DNA from 4 places in the Streptomyces sp. NPDC031670 genome. Region 3 is predicted to be linked to each of the others. Evidence: riboswitches for the same ligand, from Rfam matches in the RefSeq annotation. Region 3 holds a riboswitch; each other region holds the start of a gene.
The links. A riboswitch is a leader RNA that binds a small molecule or an ion and turns the genes downstream of it on or off. The one in region 3 is predicted to bind cyclic di-AMP.

Region 1 (4,438 bases), on a different contig from region 3:
CGCGGTCCTCTCGGTCGTCGGCGACATCGATCCCGATCGCACGCTCGCCTGGATCGAGAAGTACTTCGGCTCCATCCCCTCCCACGACGGCAAGCAGCCGCCGCGCGACGGCACGCTGCCCGGCGTCATCGGCGAGCAGCTGCGCGAGGTCGTCCACGAGGACGTGCCCGCGCGCGCCCTGATGGCCGCCTACCGGCTGCCGCACGACGGCACCCGCGAGTGCGACGCCGCGGACCTGGCGCTCACCGTCCTCGGCGGCGGCGAGTCCTCCCGCCTCCACAACCGTCTGGTCCGCCGCGACCAGAGCGCGGTCGCGGCCGGATTCGGTCTGCTGCGCCTGGCCGGCGCCCCCTCGCTCGGCTGGCTGGACGTGAAGACGTCCGGCGGCGTCGACGTCCCCGACATCGAGTCGGCCGTCGACGAGGAGCTCGCCCGGTTCGCCGAAGAGGGCCCCACGGCCGAGGAGATGGAGCGCGCCCAGGCCCAGCTGGAGCGCGAGTGGCTGGACCGGCTCGGCACGGTGGCGGGCCGCGCCGACGAACTCTGCAGGTACGCGGTGCTGTTCGGCGACCCCCAGCTCGCGCTGACCGCCGTCGACCGGGTCCTCGACATCACCGCCGAGGAGGTGCGGGACGTGGCCCGGGCCACCCTGCGCCCGGACAACAGGGCGGTGCTGGTCTACGAGCCGACCACCGCGGCAGCAGACGAGGCGGCCGAGGCCGCCGCAGAGGGAGCAGAGCAGTGAGCGAGACCGGCGTGACCATGCAGTTCCACCCCCAGCCGGCCGCCGGCACCGCGCGCCCCTGGGCCTTCCCCGCCCCCGGCCGCTCCACCCTGCCCAACGGGCTGACCGTGCTGCGCTGCGACCGCCCCGGCCAGCAGGTCGTGGCCGTCGAGATCTTCCTCGCCGCCCCGCTGGACGCCGAACCGGCCGGTCTGGACGGCGTCGCCACGATCATGGCGCGCGCGTTCTCCGAGGGCACCGACAAGCGCTCCGCCGAGGAGTTCGCCGCCGACCTGGAGCGCTGCGGCGCCACCCTGGACGCGCACGCGGACCACCCGGGCGTCCGGGTCTCCCTGGAGGTGCCGGTCTCCCGGCTCCCCAAGGCGCTCGGGCTGCTCGCGGAGGCGCTGCGGGCCCCCGCGTTCGCCGACGCCGAGGTCGACCGCCTGGTGCGCAACCGCCTCGACGAGATCCCGCACGAGCTGGCCAACCCGGCGCGCCGCGCCGCCCAGCAGCTCTCCCGGGAGCTCTTCCCGGCCAGTGCGCGCATGTCCCGCCCGCGCCAGGGCACCGAGGAGACCGTCGCGCGGATCGACGCCGCGGCGGTACGGGCCTTCTACGAGGCGTACGTACGCCCCGCCGCGGCCACCGCGGTGGTCGTGGGCGATCTGGGCGCCACCGACCTGGACGCCATCCTGGCGGACACCCTGGGCGCCTGGACCGGCACCCCGGCCGAGGAGCGTCCGATGCCGCCGGTCACCGCCGACGACACCGGCCGCGTGGTCATCGTGGACCGGCCGGGCGCCGTCCAGACGCAGCTCCTGATCGGCCGGATCGGTCCGGACCGCCACGACCGCGTCTGGCCCGCCCAGGTCCTCGGGACGTACTGCCTGGGCGGCACGCTCACCTCCCGCCTGGACCGCGTCCTGCGCGAGGAGAAGGGCTACACCTACGGAGTGCGCTCGTACGGCCAGGTGCTGCGCTCCGGTCCGGAGGGCACCGGCGCCGCCATGCTCGCCATCAGCGGCTCGGTGGACACGCCCAACACCGGCCCGGCCCTGGACGACCTGTGGACGGTGCTGCGCAAGCTCGCCGCCGAGGGGCTGACGGACGCCGAGCGCGAGACCGCCGTGCAGAACCTGGTGGGTGTGGCCCCGCTGAAGTACGAGACGGCCGCCGCCGTCGCCGGGACGCTGGCCGACCAGGTCGAGCAGCACCTCCCGGACGACTTCCAGGCGCAGTTGTACGCGCGCCTGGCCGACACCGGCACCGTGGAGGCCACGGCCGCGGTCGTCAGCGCCTTCCCGGTGGACCGTCTGGTGACGGTCCTCGTCGGAGACGCGGCGCAGATCGAGGAGCCCGTCAAGGCCCTCGGAATCGGTGAAGTCACCGTCGTGGCGGGCTGATTGAGCCGTCCGCCGAGGACGGGCGGACGATTCGGGTGAGGACCCCGGTGGCCGAGTGGCCACCGGGGTCCCCCTTTATGCCCGTTTTGTTGGGGAGGTTGCCTGTCTGTCATGTGGCGTGCGCAACAAAAAGTCGTGTCTGTTTGGTGATTGAAAGATCAGCCGTCTAGCGTCAGTCCGGCTGTCCGTCACCACCCGTCGCAGCCGCGGCACCGGACAGTCATCGCCGAGTCCCCAACTGGCGCGAGCCAGGGGAGCCGGGGACCCACTCAGTCCCTGGGGTGAATCGGACGCCTCCGTCCCGCGGAGGGGCCCGTAGGAGACCTTCCAGCTCCGAACCCGTCAGCTAACCCGGTAGGCGAGATGGAAGGAAAGGAACCGCCTCTCCATGGCGTTCACCCGTGCCACCGGGAAGCACCGTCGGCCCAGCGCCGTGTCGCGCAAGAGCGCGAACATAGCGGGCATCGCCACCCTCGCCACCGCCGGAGTCGTGGGCACCCTCGCCTCGCCGGCCATGGCCGCCGACAGCTCGGCGCCCGCCGCCGCCTCGGTCGAGGACACCGGCATCACCCAGGCCATCGTGATCGGTGACTCCCTCGCCGACCGGATCGACGCCCAGGCCGCCGCCCAGAAGCACGCCGCCGACAAGGCCCGCGCCGCCGCCGAGGCGAAGCGCAAGGCCGAGGCGAGGGCCAAGGAGGAGCGCGCCGCCAAGGAGCGCGCCGCCCGCGAGGCCGAGCGTAAGCGCCTCAACTCCTTCGTCGCCCCGATCGAGGGCGGTTACGTCTCCACCGGCTACAAGACCGGCGGCTCGATCTGGTCCTCCGGCAGCCACACCGGCATCGACTTCCACGCGGGCGAGGGCACCCCGGTGCACGCGGTCGGCCTGGGCACCGTCGTCGAGGCGGGCTGGGGCGGCGCCTACGGCAACAACATCGTGATCCGGATGAACGACGGCACGTACACGCAGTACGGCCACCTCTCGTCCATCGGGGTGTACGTCGGCCAGCGCGTCGAGCCGGGCCAGCAGATCGCCCTCTCCGGCAACACCGGCAACACCACCGGCCCGCACCTCCACTTCGAGGCCCGCACGGCCCCGACGTACGGCTCGGACATCGACCCGATGGCGTACCTGCGCTCGCACGGCGTCAACGTCTGACCCGGCCGTCCCCGCACCGAACCGCAAGCCCCCGCCGCGTCGCGCCGGGGGCTTCGGCGTGCCGTCCGGCGCACGTACCCCGCCGGTGGCCAAAAGATATGCATTGCATACGGCACGTCACCGGGAATTAACAGGCGCTGGAATAGAGTCGCCGAACAGGCGTCGATCGACCGCGTTTCGCGGGGATTAAGGCGGAGGTTCGGTCATGCGCATTCCCGCGCAATCGGTATGCACGGCAATCCGCGACGACATCGTCGCGGGGCTCTTCGCGCGCGGCAGCCGGCTCACCGAGGAAGTGCTCGCACGGCGGTACGGGGTCTCCCGCGTCCCGGTCCGCGAGGCGCTGCGCACGCTGGAGTCCGAGGGGTTCGTCACCACGCGCCGGCACGCCGGTGCCTGCGTCGCCGAGCCGACCGAGCAGGAGGCGGCCGACCTGCTCGAACTGCGCGCCATGCTGGAGCCGCTGGCCGCCTCGCGCGCCGCCGCCCGGCGCACCGAGGCCCATCTGAAGGTGCTGCGCGGGCTGGTCAGGCTCGGCCAGGACCGTGTCCGGCGGGCCCAGGGCGAGGATCTGCGCTCGCTGGACGGCTGGTTCCACGAGACGCTCGCCCAGGCCTCCGGCAGCCCCGGCCTCATCGCGCTGCTCACCCAGCTGCGACACAAGATCGCCTGGATGTACGTGGTGGAGCGGCCGGCGCTGCCCGCCGAGTGCTGGGCGGAGCACGCGGCGATCGTGGACGCGCTGGCGCGCGGCGACGCCGAACGGGCCAGGTCGCTGGCCGCCCGCCACGCCGAGCGCGCGTTTTCCGCCCATCGGCTGCGGCGTCCGGCGGACGTGAGGATCCCGCAACATGCAGTAAACACCGCGAGCGTCCGTGCTTAACAAGGTCGCCGTATACAAAGAAGTGATTCGGCGGGGTTCTTCCGTGCTGCCCGAAATCAGCCCGGAAAGTGGGGGCGGGGGCGGCGGGTCCGTGTCACTGGGCGAATAAGCCGGAGCCTACGCGGGGGGAAAGGAAAGGAGCCGCGGACCCGGAATTCAGGGTCCGCGGCTCCGATCGCGAAGTGCGGTGGCACGCAGTGCGGTGACGCGGCGCTCCGGGGCCGGTGGTCCGGCCGGCCGGGTGCGGTCAGCCGTCAGACGGTCTC
Region 2 (4,438 bases), on a different contig from region 3:
CTGGCCCACGCCGGCCTCGCCCCCGGTGACATCGACTGTCTGATCACCAGCCACACCACCTCCTGGACCGTGCCGTCCCTCGATGTCGCCCTCGTCCGGGAACTCGGCCTGCGCCCGGACGTACGCCGTGTCCCCATGGCGACCGTCGGCTGCGCGGGCGGCGCGCACGGGCTGGTCAGAGCGGACCAGGACATCGCCGCCCACCCGGGCTCGCACGTCCTGGTCGTCGTCGCGGAGTGCCTGTCGACGGCCACGTACAACCACACCGACACCAGCCGGGAGTCGATGATCTACAAGGTGCTCTTCGGGGACGGCTCGGGCGCGGTCGTCGTCTCGGACACCCCGGCCTGGAGCGGGCCCAGCTTCGTCATCGAGGACACGTTCGAGTACGTCCTGCCCGACAGCCTCGACCGCTACCGGGGCCGTCTCTCGGGGGCCGGGCTGCACTTCGACTCCACCACCGCCGCCACCGCCGCGCTCAACGACAGCCTCCCGGCGGTACGCGCCTGGCTCGGTGGCAGCGGCAGGGCCCTGGAGTTCGCGGTCGTCCACCCCGGCGGCCCCCGGGTCCTCCAGGACGCCGCCGCCGGGTTCGGCCTGGACGGCGACCGCGACCACGGCGCCCTGCGGCACGCCTGGGCGAGCCTGGCCGCCAACGGGAACCTGGGCGGCTCGGCCGTCCTCGACGTGCTGGCCCGCACCTTCGCGCAGGCCCCCGGCGACCGGCAGTCCGGCCTGATCATCGGCTTCGGCCCGGGCTTCGTGCTGGCCGCCTCCCGGGGCCACTGGTCGGCCTGAGCGCGGCGCCGTCCGTAAAGCGGTACGGAGCACCGTCCGGCATGCCGTACAGTTGTGTTTACCGACGCGGGGTGGAGCAGCTCGGTAGCTCGCTGGGCTCATAACCCAGAGGTCGCAGGTTCAAATCCTGTCCCCGCTACTGAAGTCCCAAGGCCCGGCACATGCGAATGTGCCGGGCCTTCGGCATGTCCCGGGCCTGTCCCGGGCCTGTCCCGTTGTCCCGCCGACTTGGGTACGTACAGTAGTCTCGCGATTGCTATGCGCGAGCGCGTGGATGGACTGCTGCGAGCGGCGACGCGGCGCGGGACGCCCGCCGTGCCGCTGTTCCTCGCCCTGTGCGCGCTGCTGATGTGCCTCTCCCTGCCGCTGTCACGGCCCCTGTCTCCTGTCGCGCCCTGGATCTCCGCGCCCTCGCACGCCAGGGGCGCCGCCGCCGCCGTGCCCGGCGGTCCGGCGGTCCGGCGCCACGCCCGGGGGGCCTGCGTCCACGGCCGGCCCGGGCCCCGCCGCTGCCGGGCGCGGCTGATCGGCACGGGCGCCGACCGGCACTGAGGGGCGCGCGGCGCACCCGGTTGGCCGAGGAGCGTTCGCGGCGGGCCGCCGGGCCCGGCACCCTGAGTGGGGCGCGCGGGAACGCCGGCGGCCTGCGGACGGGCGGGAGACCACGGGTGCGGCAGCGATCGGACGGCGGCGGCCGGGAGGGCTCCCGGCGCCCGGCCCTGGTGCGTGCCCTGCCCGCGCTGCTGCTCGTTGCCGGGGTCGTCCTCGACGTGGCGACCCCGCCCGATCTGACCGCGGCGGCCCTGTTCGCCGCGGCCCCGCTGATCGCGGCCCCCTTCTTCGGCCCCCTCGGCACCGCCGTCGCGAGCACCTCCGCGGTCGGGGCGGTGCTGCTCACCGAGTACCTCCACGACATCCCCAGCACCGGGGAGGCGGTCAGCGAACTGTTCACCGTCACCACCGTCGGCGCCCTGGCCCTGCTCACCAACCGCATGCTGCGCCGCAGCGGCGAACGCCTGGCCTCGGCGCGGGTCATCGCGGAGACCGCCCAGCGCGCCGTCCTGCCCAGGCCCGCCGCGCGGATCGGCGGCCTCCAGGTGGCCGCGCGGTACGAGGCGGCCCAGGCCGGGGCGTTCATCGGCGGGGACCTCTTCGCCGTCCAGGACACGCCGTACGGGGTGCGCCTGGTCGTCGGGGACGTCCGGGGCAAGGGGCTGGAGGCGGTCGAGGCGGTGGCCGTGGTGATCGGGGCGTTCCGGGAGGCGGCCGAGCAGGAGACGACGCTGGAGGCGGTGGCCGGGCGGCTGGAGCGCGCGCTGACCCGCGAGGGCACCCGGCGCGACGGTCTGGACGCCTTCGAGGGGTTCACCACGGCCGTGCTCGCCGAGATCCCGCACGGCGCCACGACCGTACGGCTGGTGAACCGGGGCCACCCCGAACCGCTGCTCCTCCACGCCGACGGGGCGCTCGACGCGCTCACCCCGTCCGACCCCGCGCTGCCGCTGGGGATGGCGGAGCTCGGGGTGTGGCCGGACCGGGCGGACACCTACCCCTTCCCGCTCGGGGCGACGCTGCTCCTCTACACGGACGGCCTCTCCGAGGCGCGTTCGGTGGAGCCGCCCGGGGTCTTCTACGACCCGCACGAGCGGCTGCGCGGCCGGATCTTCCCGGGGCCGGAACAGGTCCTGGACGCGCTCGTCGACGATGTGCGCAGACATACGGGCGGGGGCGCGAACGACGACATGGCGCTGCTGGCGGTCGGGCGGCCCGCGGCGGGGCAGCCGGAGCGGCGGCGGACGATGCCGGTGGTGCCGTGACCGTCCGTGGCCGAACGGCGTCCTTACGCACCGGAATTGACGCACCATCAGCGGCTGTCCCGGGCGATTGCCCGGAACGGCTTGGAATCCGGTCCGCCTGTCTATTAACGTTCGATAACGCAGCGCGGTCGTCCCAGCCGTCGTAGAGGCGGCACCGTGCGCACGCGCCGAATTCCGCAAGGGAACCGGGGAACCACCACCTGGGGTGAATCGAGCACCTTCGTACCGTCGAAAAGGTGCCCGTAGGAGACCTTCCTGCTCCGAATCCTCCCCCAAGCTCTCAAGGAGCAGGGGGGACCCCCCACCGCTGACCCGGTAGGCGAGAAGGAAGGAAAGGAGCGCCCCCGTGGCGTCCAACGAGCCTGCCCTCGGCACCCCGCCGCTTCCCCCCGTCACCCCGTACGGGACCGCGCCCAGCGACACCGGCGTGTGGGAGGAGTGGAACCCCACGGAGGAGTCCGTGGCCTCGGTGCGCGGCCGGCACCGCGTCATCAAGCAGCGCGGCGGCCTCGCCCGCAGCTCCACCGTCCTCGGCGTCGGCGTCATCGCGGCCGTCGGCGCGGGCGGCATGGCCAGTGCGCAGACCAAGCCGCCGGTCTCCATATCCCTGCCCGACTCCGTCGCGGACAATCTCCCCGATGTGAAGTCCCTGCCGGGCGTCGGCGCACTGATCGCCGACATCGCGGGCGACGACACGGGCGACGACACCGGCGACGCCTCTCCGGCCGCCCGGGCCGACAGATCCGTCGCCGACGCGCCCCTCACCATGGCGGGCGTCTCCCGGGCCGCCGCCGAACAGGGCGCCACGGGCGCCGGTGAGGCCCTGCGCGCCCGCATCCTCCAGCAGGCCGAGCAGCAGCAGAACAACGCCGAGGCCGAGGCGAGGGCAGCCGCCGAGAAGACCGCGGCGCAGCAGGCGGCGGCCGAGGCGAAGTCCGCGCAGAGCGCCGCCCGGCAGAAGGCCGAGGCGGCGAAGAAGGCCGCCGAGGAGGCCGCCGCGAAGAAGGCCGAGGAGGAGCGGCTGGCCGAGCTCGCCAAGAGCTACTCGCTCCCGGTCGCCTCGTACACGATCACCTCCACCTTCGGCGAGGCCGGCTCGATGTGGTCCTCCGGCCACCACACCGGCCTCGACTTCGCCGCCCCCACCGGCACCCCCCTCAAGGCGGTCCACGGCGGCACGGTCAAGTCCGCGGGCTGGTCCGGCTCGTACGGCTACCGCACGGTCGTCGAGCTGGAGGACGGCTCGGAGCTCTGGTACTGCCACCAGTCCTCCATCGCGGTCAGCGCCGGGCAGAAGGTGACGACGGGCGAGACGATCGGCCGCGTCGGCGCCACCGGCAATGTGACGGGCCCGCATCTGCACCTGGAGGTGCACACCCCGGACGGCACCGGCGTCGACCCGATGACGTGGCTGCGGTCCAAGGGCCTCACCCCCTGACCCGCGCGCGGCCCGGGGGTTGCGGGGGTGCGGAATAGCCGTGCCCCGCCGCTCCGTTCACCCTCCATGACCTCTCTGCGCCCGCTCGGCTCCTCCGACCTGTCCGTCTTCCCGCTCGCCCTGGGCGGCAACGTCTTCGGCTGGACCGCCGACGAGGCCGCCTCGTTCGCGGTGCTCGACGCGTACACCGAGGCGGGCGGCAACTTCGTGGACACCGCCGACGTGTACTCCGCGTGGGCGCCGGGCAACGAGGGCGGCGAGTCCGAGCGGATCATCGGCCGGTGGCTGGCGGCGCGCGGCAACCGCGAGGACGTCGTGCTCGCCACCAAGGGCGGCGGGCACCCCGCGTTCAAGGGCCTCGCGGCCCCCACCGTCAAGGCCGCCG
Region 3 (4,438 bases):
CAGGGCGGTGGGCCCTGGCCGGGGCTACTGGTCCGCGGAGCGGAAGCGCGGGAAGGCGCTGCGGCCCGCGTACACCGCGGCGTCGTCGAGGATCTCCTCGATGCGCAGCAGCTGGTTGTACTTGGCGACGCGCTCGGAGCGGGCCGGGGCGCCGGTCTTGATCTGGCCGCAGTTGGTGGCGACGGCGAGGTCGGCGATGGTGACGTCCTCGGTCTCGCCGGAGCGGTGCGACATCATGCACTTGAAGCCGTTGCGCTGGGCGAGCTCGACGGCGTCGAGGGTCTCGGTCAGCGAGCCGATCTGGTTGACCTTGACCAGCAGGGCGTTGGCCGACTTCTCCTCGATGCCGCGGGCGAGGCGCTCGGGGTTGGTGACGAACAGGTCGTCACCAACGAGCTGGACCCGGTCGCCGAGCTTGGCGGTGATGGTGTTCCAGCCGGCCCAGTCGTCCTCGAAGAGCGGGTCCTCGATGGAGACCAGCGGGTACGCGTCGACGAGCTCCGCGTAGTACTCGGTCATCTCGGCGGCCGTGCGGGACTGGCCCTCGAACTCGTACTTGCCGTCCTTGTAGAACTCGGACGCGGCGACGTCGAGGGCGAGCGCGACGTCCTTGCCCGGGGTGTAACCGGCCTCCTTGATGGCCTCCAGGATCAGGTCCAGGGCGGCGCGGTTGGAGTCCAGGTTCGGGGCGAAGCCGCCCTCGTCGCCGAGGCCGGTGGACAGGCCCTTGCGCTTCAGGACGGCCTTGAGGGTGTGGTAGACCTCGGTGCCCCAGCGCAGCGCCTCGGAGAAGGACTCCGCGCCGATCGGCGCAATCATGAACTCCTGGATGTCGACGTTGGAGTCGGCGTGCGACCCACCGTTGAGGATGTTCATCATCGGGACGGGCAGCAGGTGCGCGTTCGGGCCGCCCAGGTAGCGGAAGAGCGGCAGGTCGCTGGCCTCGGAGGCGGCGTGGGCGACGGCGAGCGAGACGCCGAGGATGGCGTTGGCGCCGAGCGAGCCCTTGTTGTCCGTGGCGTCCAGGTCGAACATCGCCTGGTCGATCAGGCGCTGCTCGGTGGCGTCGTAGCCGACGAGCTCCGGGCCGATCTGCTCGATCACCGCGAGGACGGCCTTCTCGACGCCCTTGCCGTGGTAGCGGTTCGGGTCACCGTCGCGGAGCTCGATGGCCTCGAAGGCGCCGGTGGACGCGCCGGACGGAACGGCGGCACGACCCGTGCTGCCGTCGTCGAGGCCGACCTCGACCTCGACCGTGGGGTTGCCTCGGGAGTCCAGGATTTCCCGGGCTACGACGACGTCGATGGACGGCACGAGCATCTCCTTCTGGGATGTGACGCGGAAACGCCGGGCCGCTTGGTCCGGCACCCCTGAGCCTAACCGGCTCCGGGGCATCCACCAGCCGACCGACCGGCCCGTGGGACGAAACGGGGGGCAAAATGTTCCCGAACGAAACAAAGCCCCGCCCCGTGTGTGGTGCGGGGCGGGGTCCTTGCCCGGGGGTTCGCCCCCCCGGGGCCCCGGTTCAGCTGTCAGCTGAGTGGGGGGCCTGCGGGGCTCTGCGGGGTGCGGTGCGGGGCCCTGCGGGGTGCGGTGCGGATCCGTCTGCGGCCCGGTGGGGGCTGGTCGCGCAGTTCCCCGCGCCCCTTTGGGGGGCCGGGGGTGCGCCTTTGTCTGCCGACCGGCCTTGGCTTGGCGCGCAGTTCCCCGCGCCCCTGGGTACTCGGGGGCGCGGGGAACCGCTCGCTCAGCCACCTACGGGCCGCGGGTCGGGCTAGCTCAGGTGCAGCTGCTGGTTCACGTAGATCAGGTTCGCGTCCTTGACGACGTCCTTGTTCAGCTCGAACAGCTTCTCCCAGCCGCCCTTGACGCCGTGCGCCGAGGCGATGGAGCCCAGGGTGTCCCCAGCCTTCACCTTGTACTCGCCGTCGCCGGTCCTGACCGGCGCCGGACGGGACTCGCCGCGCGAGGCGGGGGCCGACTCGCGCTTCGGGGCGGGCGCCGCCTTGGGCGCGGCCTTCTTCGGCGCGGCCTTCGGCGTGGCCGAGGAGCCGGACGTGTCGACGTCGGCGGCCGACCCACCGGCGGTCAGGTTGCCCGCACCGGCGCAGGACCAGGCACCCGGCCCCTGCATGGCGAGCAGCTTCTCGGCCGTGGCGATCTGCTGGCCCTTGCTGGCCAGGTCGGCGCGGGAGGCGTACTGCGTGCCGCCCGCCGCGACCCAGGAGGACTGCGAGAACTGCAGACCGCCGTAGTAGCCGTTGCCGGTGTTGATGGACCAGTTGCCGCCGGACTCGCACTGGGCGACGGCGTCCCAGGTGGAGACGGAGGCGGCGGAGGCGGAGCCGGCGGCCATCAGCGGGGCGGCGACGGCGGCGCCGGTGACACCGGCCAGCGTGACGACTCGGACGGCCTTGGACGGGCGGCGGTGCTTGCCCTTGCCGGAAAGCAGCATGGAGTTCTCCTCACCGACGCCTGCGAGGTGAGCTGTCGGGTTCGGGCGAGTGAGTGGCCCGGCCGCGCCCAGTGGCGCGTCTTCACCCCAAGCCGTTCCCCGCCGCTTCGTACGTCTCGCCGTATGGCGTACGTCCCTCAACGGCCGGGCCCGGCGCTTACCTTGGGTCCCCCGCTCCTGCCTACGGCGCATCGAGCGTCGACTGTTCCCCGCGACCGGCGGCAGGATTCGGCGTTTCCGGTCGAAGGGGCCCGTGGTGACGAGCGCTTCGACCGTAAACACACCAACCCCTGATGTTCAAAGGGGCACATCAGGGAGAAATCGCCCCTCCCGGCTCTTCCGTAACCGCCGTTTCCGCAGGTCGGGGGCGTAACGCCCGTACCGGACGGACGGGACAGGGCAGTTGACGGAAAGAGACCCTTGTCTCACTTGCACAGAAGTGGACATAGGCCCCTGAACTACCCCTTGGCCGGGGCCGGGTTGTCCGTCTTCGCCGGGTTCAGATCAAGGTTCTGGCCAGGCAGGATGAGGTTCGGGTCGGCGCCGATCGTCTTCTCGTTCGCCTTGTAGAGCGCGGACCAGCCGCCCTCGACCTTGTGCGAGCGCGAGATGTCCCACAGGTTGTCGCCGGGGCGGACGGTGTAGTCGCCCTCGGCGGCCAGCACATCGCCCGACTCGCGTGACGCGGCGTCACCTCGCGAGGCGTGACGCCCCGCTTCATGCGTGTTGTCCGTATTGCCCGGCTCGGTGGTCGCGGGGGTGCCGGTCTCGGCCGGGTCCGGGGTGCCGCGGTGCTTGCCGCCAGAGGCGGAACCGGTGCCCGCGCCGGCGGTCCCGGCCGGGACGCCCGCGTCGGCGGAGCCGGGCCGGCCGCTCGCGCCCGTGGACGGCGCCGAGGACGCCGAGGGCGTCGTGGACCGCTTGGGAGCGGTGGAGGTCGACGGGGACGGCGTGGTGGACGCCGGCGGCTTCTTGGCGGGCGCCGACGGCGTGGCCGTGGTGTCCGGGGTCGCGGCCCCCTCCTCGGAGGGGACGTACGGCGAGGGCGAGGCGCCCGGGTCGACGGCCGGCGCGCCGCCGCCCGCGGTGAGCCCGGAGACCCCCGAGCAGCTGGTGAAGGCCTTCGGGCCCTTCGCCGCGAGCACCTTCTCGGCGACCGCTATCTGCTGCGCCCGGCTGGCCAGGTCGGCCCGCTCGGCGTACGCCGTGCCGCCGTAGTTCTGCCAGGTCTCCTGGGAGAACTGGAGCCCGCCGTACAGTCCGTTGCCGAAGTCGGCGCTCCACGCGCCGCCGCTCTCGCACTCCGCCACGCTGTCCCAGGTGGACGCGGTCGCGGCGCTCGCGCCGCTCGCCGCGAAGAGCGGAAGGGCGAGGGCCGAGCCGGTCACCCCCGCCGCGACGACGAGTGCGGGAGCCTGGCGGGGGCGGCGGTGCCGTCCGTTCCCGGAGCGCATGCTGTGGCCTTCCGTGTGACTACGTCTGTGACTGCCGGGCCGGGCGTTGCGCCTGGTTTGGCGAGTCGAGGGGTGAACGTAGCCGTACTCGAACGCTTGTCACAAGTCGATGCACCCGCGATAACGCCAAAGTCACAGTTTTGACGAACCGTCAGTTCTGGTGGGTGTGAACGCGACCGGAAGGGTGCGCAGTCCGCGCATGATCAGCCCGCCCCGCCAGCGCAAATCGGCAGGATCCGCCGCCAGCCGCAGGTCAGGAAGGCGCCGCAGCAAGGTGGCCAGCGCGGTCCTCGCCTCCAGTCTGGCCAGGGGCGCGCCCAGGCAGTAGTGGATGCCGTGGCCGTAGCCGAGGTGCTGGTTGTCGCGCCGGCCCAGGTCGAGCGTGTCCGGGTCGGGGAAGCGGTCGGGATCGCGGTCGGCGGCGGCGAGGACGACCAGCACCGGGTCGCCCGCGGCGATGTCCTGGCCCCCGATCGTCAGCGGCCGGGTGGCGAAGCGCCAGGTGGCCATCTCCACGGGCCCGTCGTAG
Region 4 (4,438 bases), on a different contig from region 3:
GCGCGACGGCTGGCGGCTCAGCCAGCTGCACGGCCGCTGGGCGGCCGAGTCCCGGCTCGTCCGGGCCCCGCTCACCCCGGGTGAGAAGGTCCTCGGCAGCCGCCGCGGCCACACCGGCCACCAGCACCTGCCCTGGGTCGCCCTGGACGCCGACGGCGCCACCGAGGAGACCGGCGAGGTCTACGGATGCGCCCTCGGCTGGTCCGGGTCCTGGCGCATCGCCGTCCAGCACCTGCCGGAAGGCCGGGTGCAGATCAGCGGCGGCGCCGGGCACGACGACTCCGGGCTCCTGTCCCTGGCGCCCGGCGACTCGTACACCACCCCGGTCTTCGCCGCCCTGTGGAGCCCGGACGGCTTCGGCGGGGCCAGCAGGGAGTGGCACGCCTGGCAGCTCGCGCGGGTGATCCCGGACGCCGAGCGGGTACGGCCGGTGCTCTTCAACTCCTGGGAGGCCACCGGGTTCGACATCGGGGAGGAGCAGCAGCGGGCGCTGGCGCACCGGGCGGCCGGCCTGGGTGTGGAGCTGTTCGTCGTGGACGACGGCTGGTTCACCGGCCGCGCCCACGACGCGGCCGGGCTCGGCGACTGGACGCCCGACCCCGGCCGCTTCCCCCGCGGGCTGAAGCCGCTCGCGGACGACGTGCACGCGCTGGGCATGCGGTTCGGGATCTGGGTCGAGCCGGAGATGGTCAACCCCGACAGCGCGCTGTACCGGGCGCGTCCGGAGTGGGTGCAGCACCACAGCGGCCGGCGGCGCACCGAGTTCCGCAATCAGCTCGTCCTCAACCTCGCCCGCCCGGACGTCCAGGAGTACCTCTGGGAGCGGCTGGACGGGCTGCTCACCGAGGTGCCCGTCGACTATGTGAAGTGGGACTTCAACCGCTGCTTCAGCGACGCGGGCTGGCCGGGCGAGGCATATCCGCAGCGGCTCTGGATCGATCACGTACGCGCGCTGTACGGACTCCTCGACCGGCTGCGGACGGCCCACCCGGCGGTCGACTTCGAGTCCTGCTCGGGCGGCGGCGGCCGGATCGACCTCGGCATTCTCTCCCGTACCGACCAGGTGTGGACCTCCGACAACACCGACCCGCTGGACCGGCTCGCCATCCAGCACGGCTTCAGCCAGCTGCACCCGGCCCGGGTGATGGCCGCCTGGGTCACCGACAGCCCCAACACCCTGCTCAACGGCCGCCGCAGCAGCCTGCGCTTCCGCTTCCTGAGCGCCATGGCCGGGGTGCTCGGCATCGGCGGGGACCTCGCGCGGTGGAGCGAGGACGAACTGGCCGAGGCGCGCGGGTGGGTGGATCTCTACAAGGAGATCCGGCCGGTGGTGCAGCTGGGGGAGCAGTACCGGCTGCGGCCCCCGGACGGCGGGCTGAGCGCCGTCCAGTACGTGCGCGGCGACGACACCGTCGTCCTGGCCCACCTCCAGGCCCAGCACCACGGGGAGCGGCCCCCGGCCGTGCGGCTGCGCGCGCTGGACCCGGCGGCGGCCTACCGGTGCCTGGACACCGGTGCCGTGCACAGGGGGGCGCTCCTGCTGCACCGGGGCCTGGACACCGGACTCCGGGGGGATCTTGACGCGGCGCTGTTCCGCTTCCGGCGGGTGGGCGCGGGTCGCGGGTGAGGAGGGCCCCCGCGGCGAGCAAGGTAAAGACCCCTATTCGCGTGTATGTGCTGAAAACGGACAGCATGTGCGATAGGGGGCGAGAGGGTTGAAGTGGGTGGAACGTTCGTCCGGATTGGGCGATTTGATGGACCATGTCCATCTCCTCGGCGAGAAGGGGAGGTTGCCCGTGAGCAGCGTCATATCCGTGACGTTCCGTGGTGGCGGGCGCCGATGAATTCCCCCGCCCGGCCGGGCCTGTTGGGAATGCGGGTCCACGCAGGGTGACCGCAATTCCGGTGTGAATTCCCGGCCGGGAATGCCGAGAGGAAATCGGCACTTGTCGTGGCCCGCCGGGCTCGCTTACCGTCACCGCAATCCGGGTGGACCGCCGAATCCTGCCACCGCTCGGAATCCGCACCCATCCACGCGTGGCAGGAGCGGGGGACCCAGGTAAGCGCCGTCCGGAATTCCGGCACGGCTCGGGGTGAAGCCGAAGCACCATGACCGGTGCCCCGGCCGGGCAGCTCCAGCCCGAACCCGACAGCTCACCTCGCAGGCGCCGGAGAGGAATTCGCCATGCCCGCGAAGGGTAAGCACCGCCGTCCCAAGTCCAGCCCGATATCCCGGGGCATGGTCGCCGCCGGTACGGGTGGCGCCGCACTCGCCATCCCCCTGCTCGGTGCCACCGGAGCGCACGCCGCGGTGCAGACCGCCGCGCCCGCCACCGCTCCCCAGCAGGCCACCCGCAGCGCCGGGACCCTCGCCGCCGCCGCGCCCCAGGCCGCGCCGACCACGTACAAGGTCAAGAGCGGCGACTGCCTCTCGCGGATCGCCGAGGACCACCGGCTCGGTGGCTGGCAGCGGCTCTACCGGGACAACCGCGAGGTCATCGGCTCCGACCCGGCGCTGATCCGCCCGGGCATGAAGCTGGTCCTCGGTGCCAAGGCCAAGACGGGCGCGCCGCACGGCTCCGGCACGGCGAGCACGCACGAGTCCGGCACGAAGACGACGGCCCCCCAGACCCGCACCCCGGCGCCCTCTTCGCCCGCCCCGGCCATCCACGCCTCCACCACCGCGGACCAGGGTTCCTCCGCCGGTTTCCGCGCGCCCCTCGACAGCGTGAGCATCGGCACCCCGTACCGCATGGCCGGATCCATGTGGTCCAGCGGCTACCACACGGGCGTCGACTTCGCGGCCGAGACCGGCACCACGGTCAAGGCGGTCGGCGCGGGTACGGTCGTCTCGGCCGGGTGGGGCGGCGCCTACGGCAACCAGGTCGTCATCCGGCACGCGGACGGCATGTACTCCCAGTACGCCCACCTCTCGCAGCTCTCCGTCTCGGCCGGGCAGAGCGTGACCGCGGGCCAGCAGCTCGGACTCTCCGGTGCCACCGGCAACGTCACCGGCCCGCACCTGCACTTCGAGATCCGCACCACGCCCGACTACGGCTCGGACGTCGACCCGATCGCCTACCTCAGGCAGCAGGGCGCCACCCTCTGACCGACCCGGACTGTCCGGTGAGCCGGGGGTATTCGGCGTATTCCCGCTGGGGGAAACTGACCGGGTGGTCTATATCACCCACCGTCAACCCCTCCTTACGGTCGCGTAGGTCACACCGTTAAGGGAAAGATATGGTCTCGTGGCAGACGATTCGAGATCATTCAACAGCGGTACGTTCGGGTCGTACACGGCGATCGGCGACAGCTTCACGGAAGGTGTCGGCGACCCCGGCCCGGACGGGGCGTTCGTCGGCTGGGCGGACAGGTTCGCCGTGCTACTGGCAGATCAGCGACCGGAGGGGGCCTTTCGCTATGCCAATCTCGCGGTCCGCGGCAGGCTCCTCGACCAGATCGTCGAGGAGCAGGTACCACGGGCCAAGGAGCTCAAACCCGACCTGGTGACCTTCTGCGCGGGGGGCAACGACATCATCCGGCCGGGCAGTGACCCGGACGACGTGGCCGAGCGCTTCGAGCGCGCGGTCGCGGACCTGAAGAGCACGATTCCCACGGTGATGGTGACCACCGGGTTCGACACGCGCGGGGTGCCGGTCTTCAAGCACCTGCGCGGCAAGGTGGCGACGTACACCGCGCATGTGCGCTCCATCGCCGACCGCTACGGGTGCCCGGTGCTCGACCTGTGGTCGCTGAAGTCCGTCCAGGACAGGCGGGCGTGGGACGTCGACCGGCTGCATCTGTCGGCCGAGGGGCACACCCGGGTCGCGCTGCGCGCCGCCCAGGTGCTGGGGCTCGCGGTGCCGGCCGACCCGGACCAGCCGTGGCCCCCGCAGCCGCCGCGCGGCACGCTGGAGGTGCGGCGCGACGACATCCAGTGGGCGCGCGAGCATCTGGCGCCGTGGATCGGGCGACGGCTGCGGGGTGAGAGCTCGGGCGACCACGTGGAGCCCAAGCGCCCCGACCTGCTGCCCCTCTGACAGTCCATCAGGCCGCTGGTCCCCCAAGGACCGGCGGCAGCACTGACGGACCGTCCCAGGGGCCGGCGCCCGCACGGCTCAGCCGTGCAGCAGCTTCCGCTCCGTCTCCGGGTCCAGTCCGACCCGGGGGCGGTCCGGCCGCTGCGGCGCCTCGCCGCCGAGCGAGGCCAGCCAGGCCCAGGTGTCGGCGACCGTCTCCTCGACGGGCCGGCAGTTCAGCCCCGAGAGCACGGCCTTCCACACGTTCGAGCCGTGCATCGTGTCGTGCAGCTCGCCCGGCGGAATCCACACCGGCAGCTGGTTCCACGGCTCGACCCCGGCGGCCAGGATCGGTTCGGGGTCCGTCCAGCGCAGCTCCGCGCCGCCGCCGGTGACCCGCGCACACGCCTCCAGCAGCT

Region 1: it holds a riboswitch for cyclic di-AMP, as region 3 does, so the genes downstream of both, ACZ5ID_RS00755 (M23 family metallopeptidase) here and ACZ5ID_RS21475 (transglycosylase family protein) in region 3, are expected to answer to the same signal.
Region 2: it holds a riboswitch for cyclic di-AMP, as region 3 does, so the genes downstream of both, ACZ5ID_RS07050 (M23 family metallopeptidase) here and ACZ5ID_RS21475 (transglycosylase family protein) in region 3, are expected to answer to the same signal.
Region 4: it holds a riboswitch for cyclic di-AMP, as region 3 does, so the genes downstream of both, ACZ5ID_RS19740 (M23 family metallopeptidase) here and ACZ5ID_RS21475 (transglycosylase family protein) in region 3, are expected to answer to the same signal.

What each region holds. Positions count from the first base shown of each region.
Region 1 covers NZ_JBVILC010000001.1:170,574-175,011, forward strand. The annotation lists gene ACZ5ID_RS00745 (M16 family metallopeptidase) at 1-745, shown strand, start outside; gene ACZ5ID_RS00750 (M16 family metallopeptidase) at 763-2,130, shown strand; cyclic di-AMP (ydaO/yuaA leader) riboswitch at 2,345-2,506, shown strand; gene ACZ5ID_RS00755 (M23 family metallopeptidase) at 2,519-3,289, shown strand; gene ACZ5ID_RS00760 (GntR family transcriptional regulator) at 3,495-4,172, shown strand; gene ACZ5ID_RS00765 (HPr family phosphocarrier protein) at 4,427-4,438, opposite strand, start outside.
Region 2 covers NZ_JBVILC010000002.1:648,526-652,963, forward strand. The annotation lists gene ACZ5ID_RS07030 (PhlD) at 1-798, shown strand, start outside; tRNA gene ACZ5ID_RS07035 (tRNA-Met) at 864-937, shown strand; gene ACZ5ID_RS07040 (hypothetical protein) at 1,057-1,350, shown strand; gene ACZ5ID_RS07045 (PP2C family protein-serine/threonine phosphatase) at 1,413-2,615, shown strand; cyclic di-AMP (ydaO/yuaA leader) riboswitch at 2,771-2,952, shown strand; gene ACZ5ID_RS07050 (M23 family metallopeptidase) at 2,962-4,053, shown strand; gene ACZ5ID_RS07055 (aldo/keto reductase) at 4,120-4,438, shown strand, end outside.
Region 3 covers NZ_JBVILC010000011.1:88,695-93,132, forward strand. The annotation lists gene eno (phosphopyruvate hydratase) at 25-1,314, opposite strand; gene ACZ5ID_RS21475 (transglycosylase family protein) at 1,775-2,455, opposite strand; cyclic di-AMP (ydaO/yuaA leader) riboswitch at 2,458-2,594, opposite strand; gene ACZ5ID_RS21480 (transglycosylase family protein) at 2,914-3,909, opposite strand; gene ACZ5ID_RS21485 (cytochrome P450 family protein) at 4,042-4,438, opposite strand, start outside.
Region 4 covers NZ_JBVILC010000009.1:313,231-317,668, reverse strand. The annotation lists gene ACZ5ID_RS19745 (alpha-galactosidase) at 1-1,627, shown strand, start outside; cyclic di-AMP (ydaO/yuaA leader) riboswitch at 2,015-2,181, shown strand; gene ACZ5ID_RS19740 (M23 family metallopeptidase) at 2,186-3,109, shown strand; gene ACZ5ID_RS19735 (SGNH/GDSL hydrolase family protein) at 3,249-4,040, shown strand; gene ACZ5ID_RS19730 (NAD-dependent epimerase/dehydratase family protein) at 4,119-4,438, opposite strand, start outside.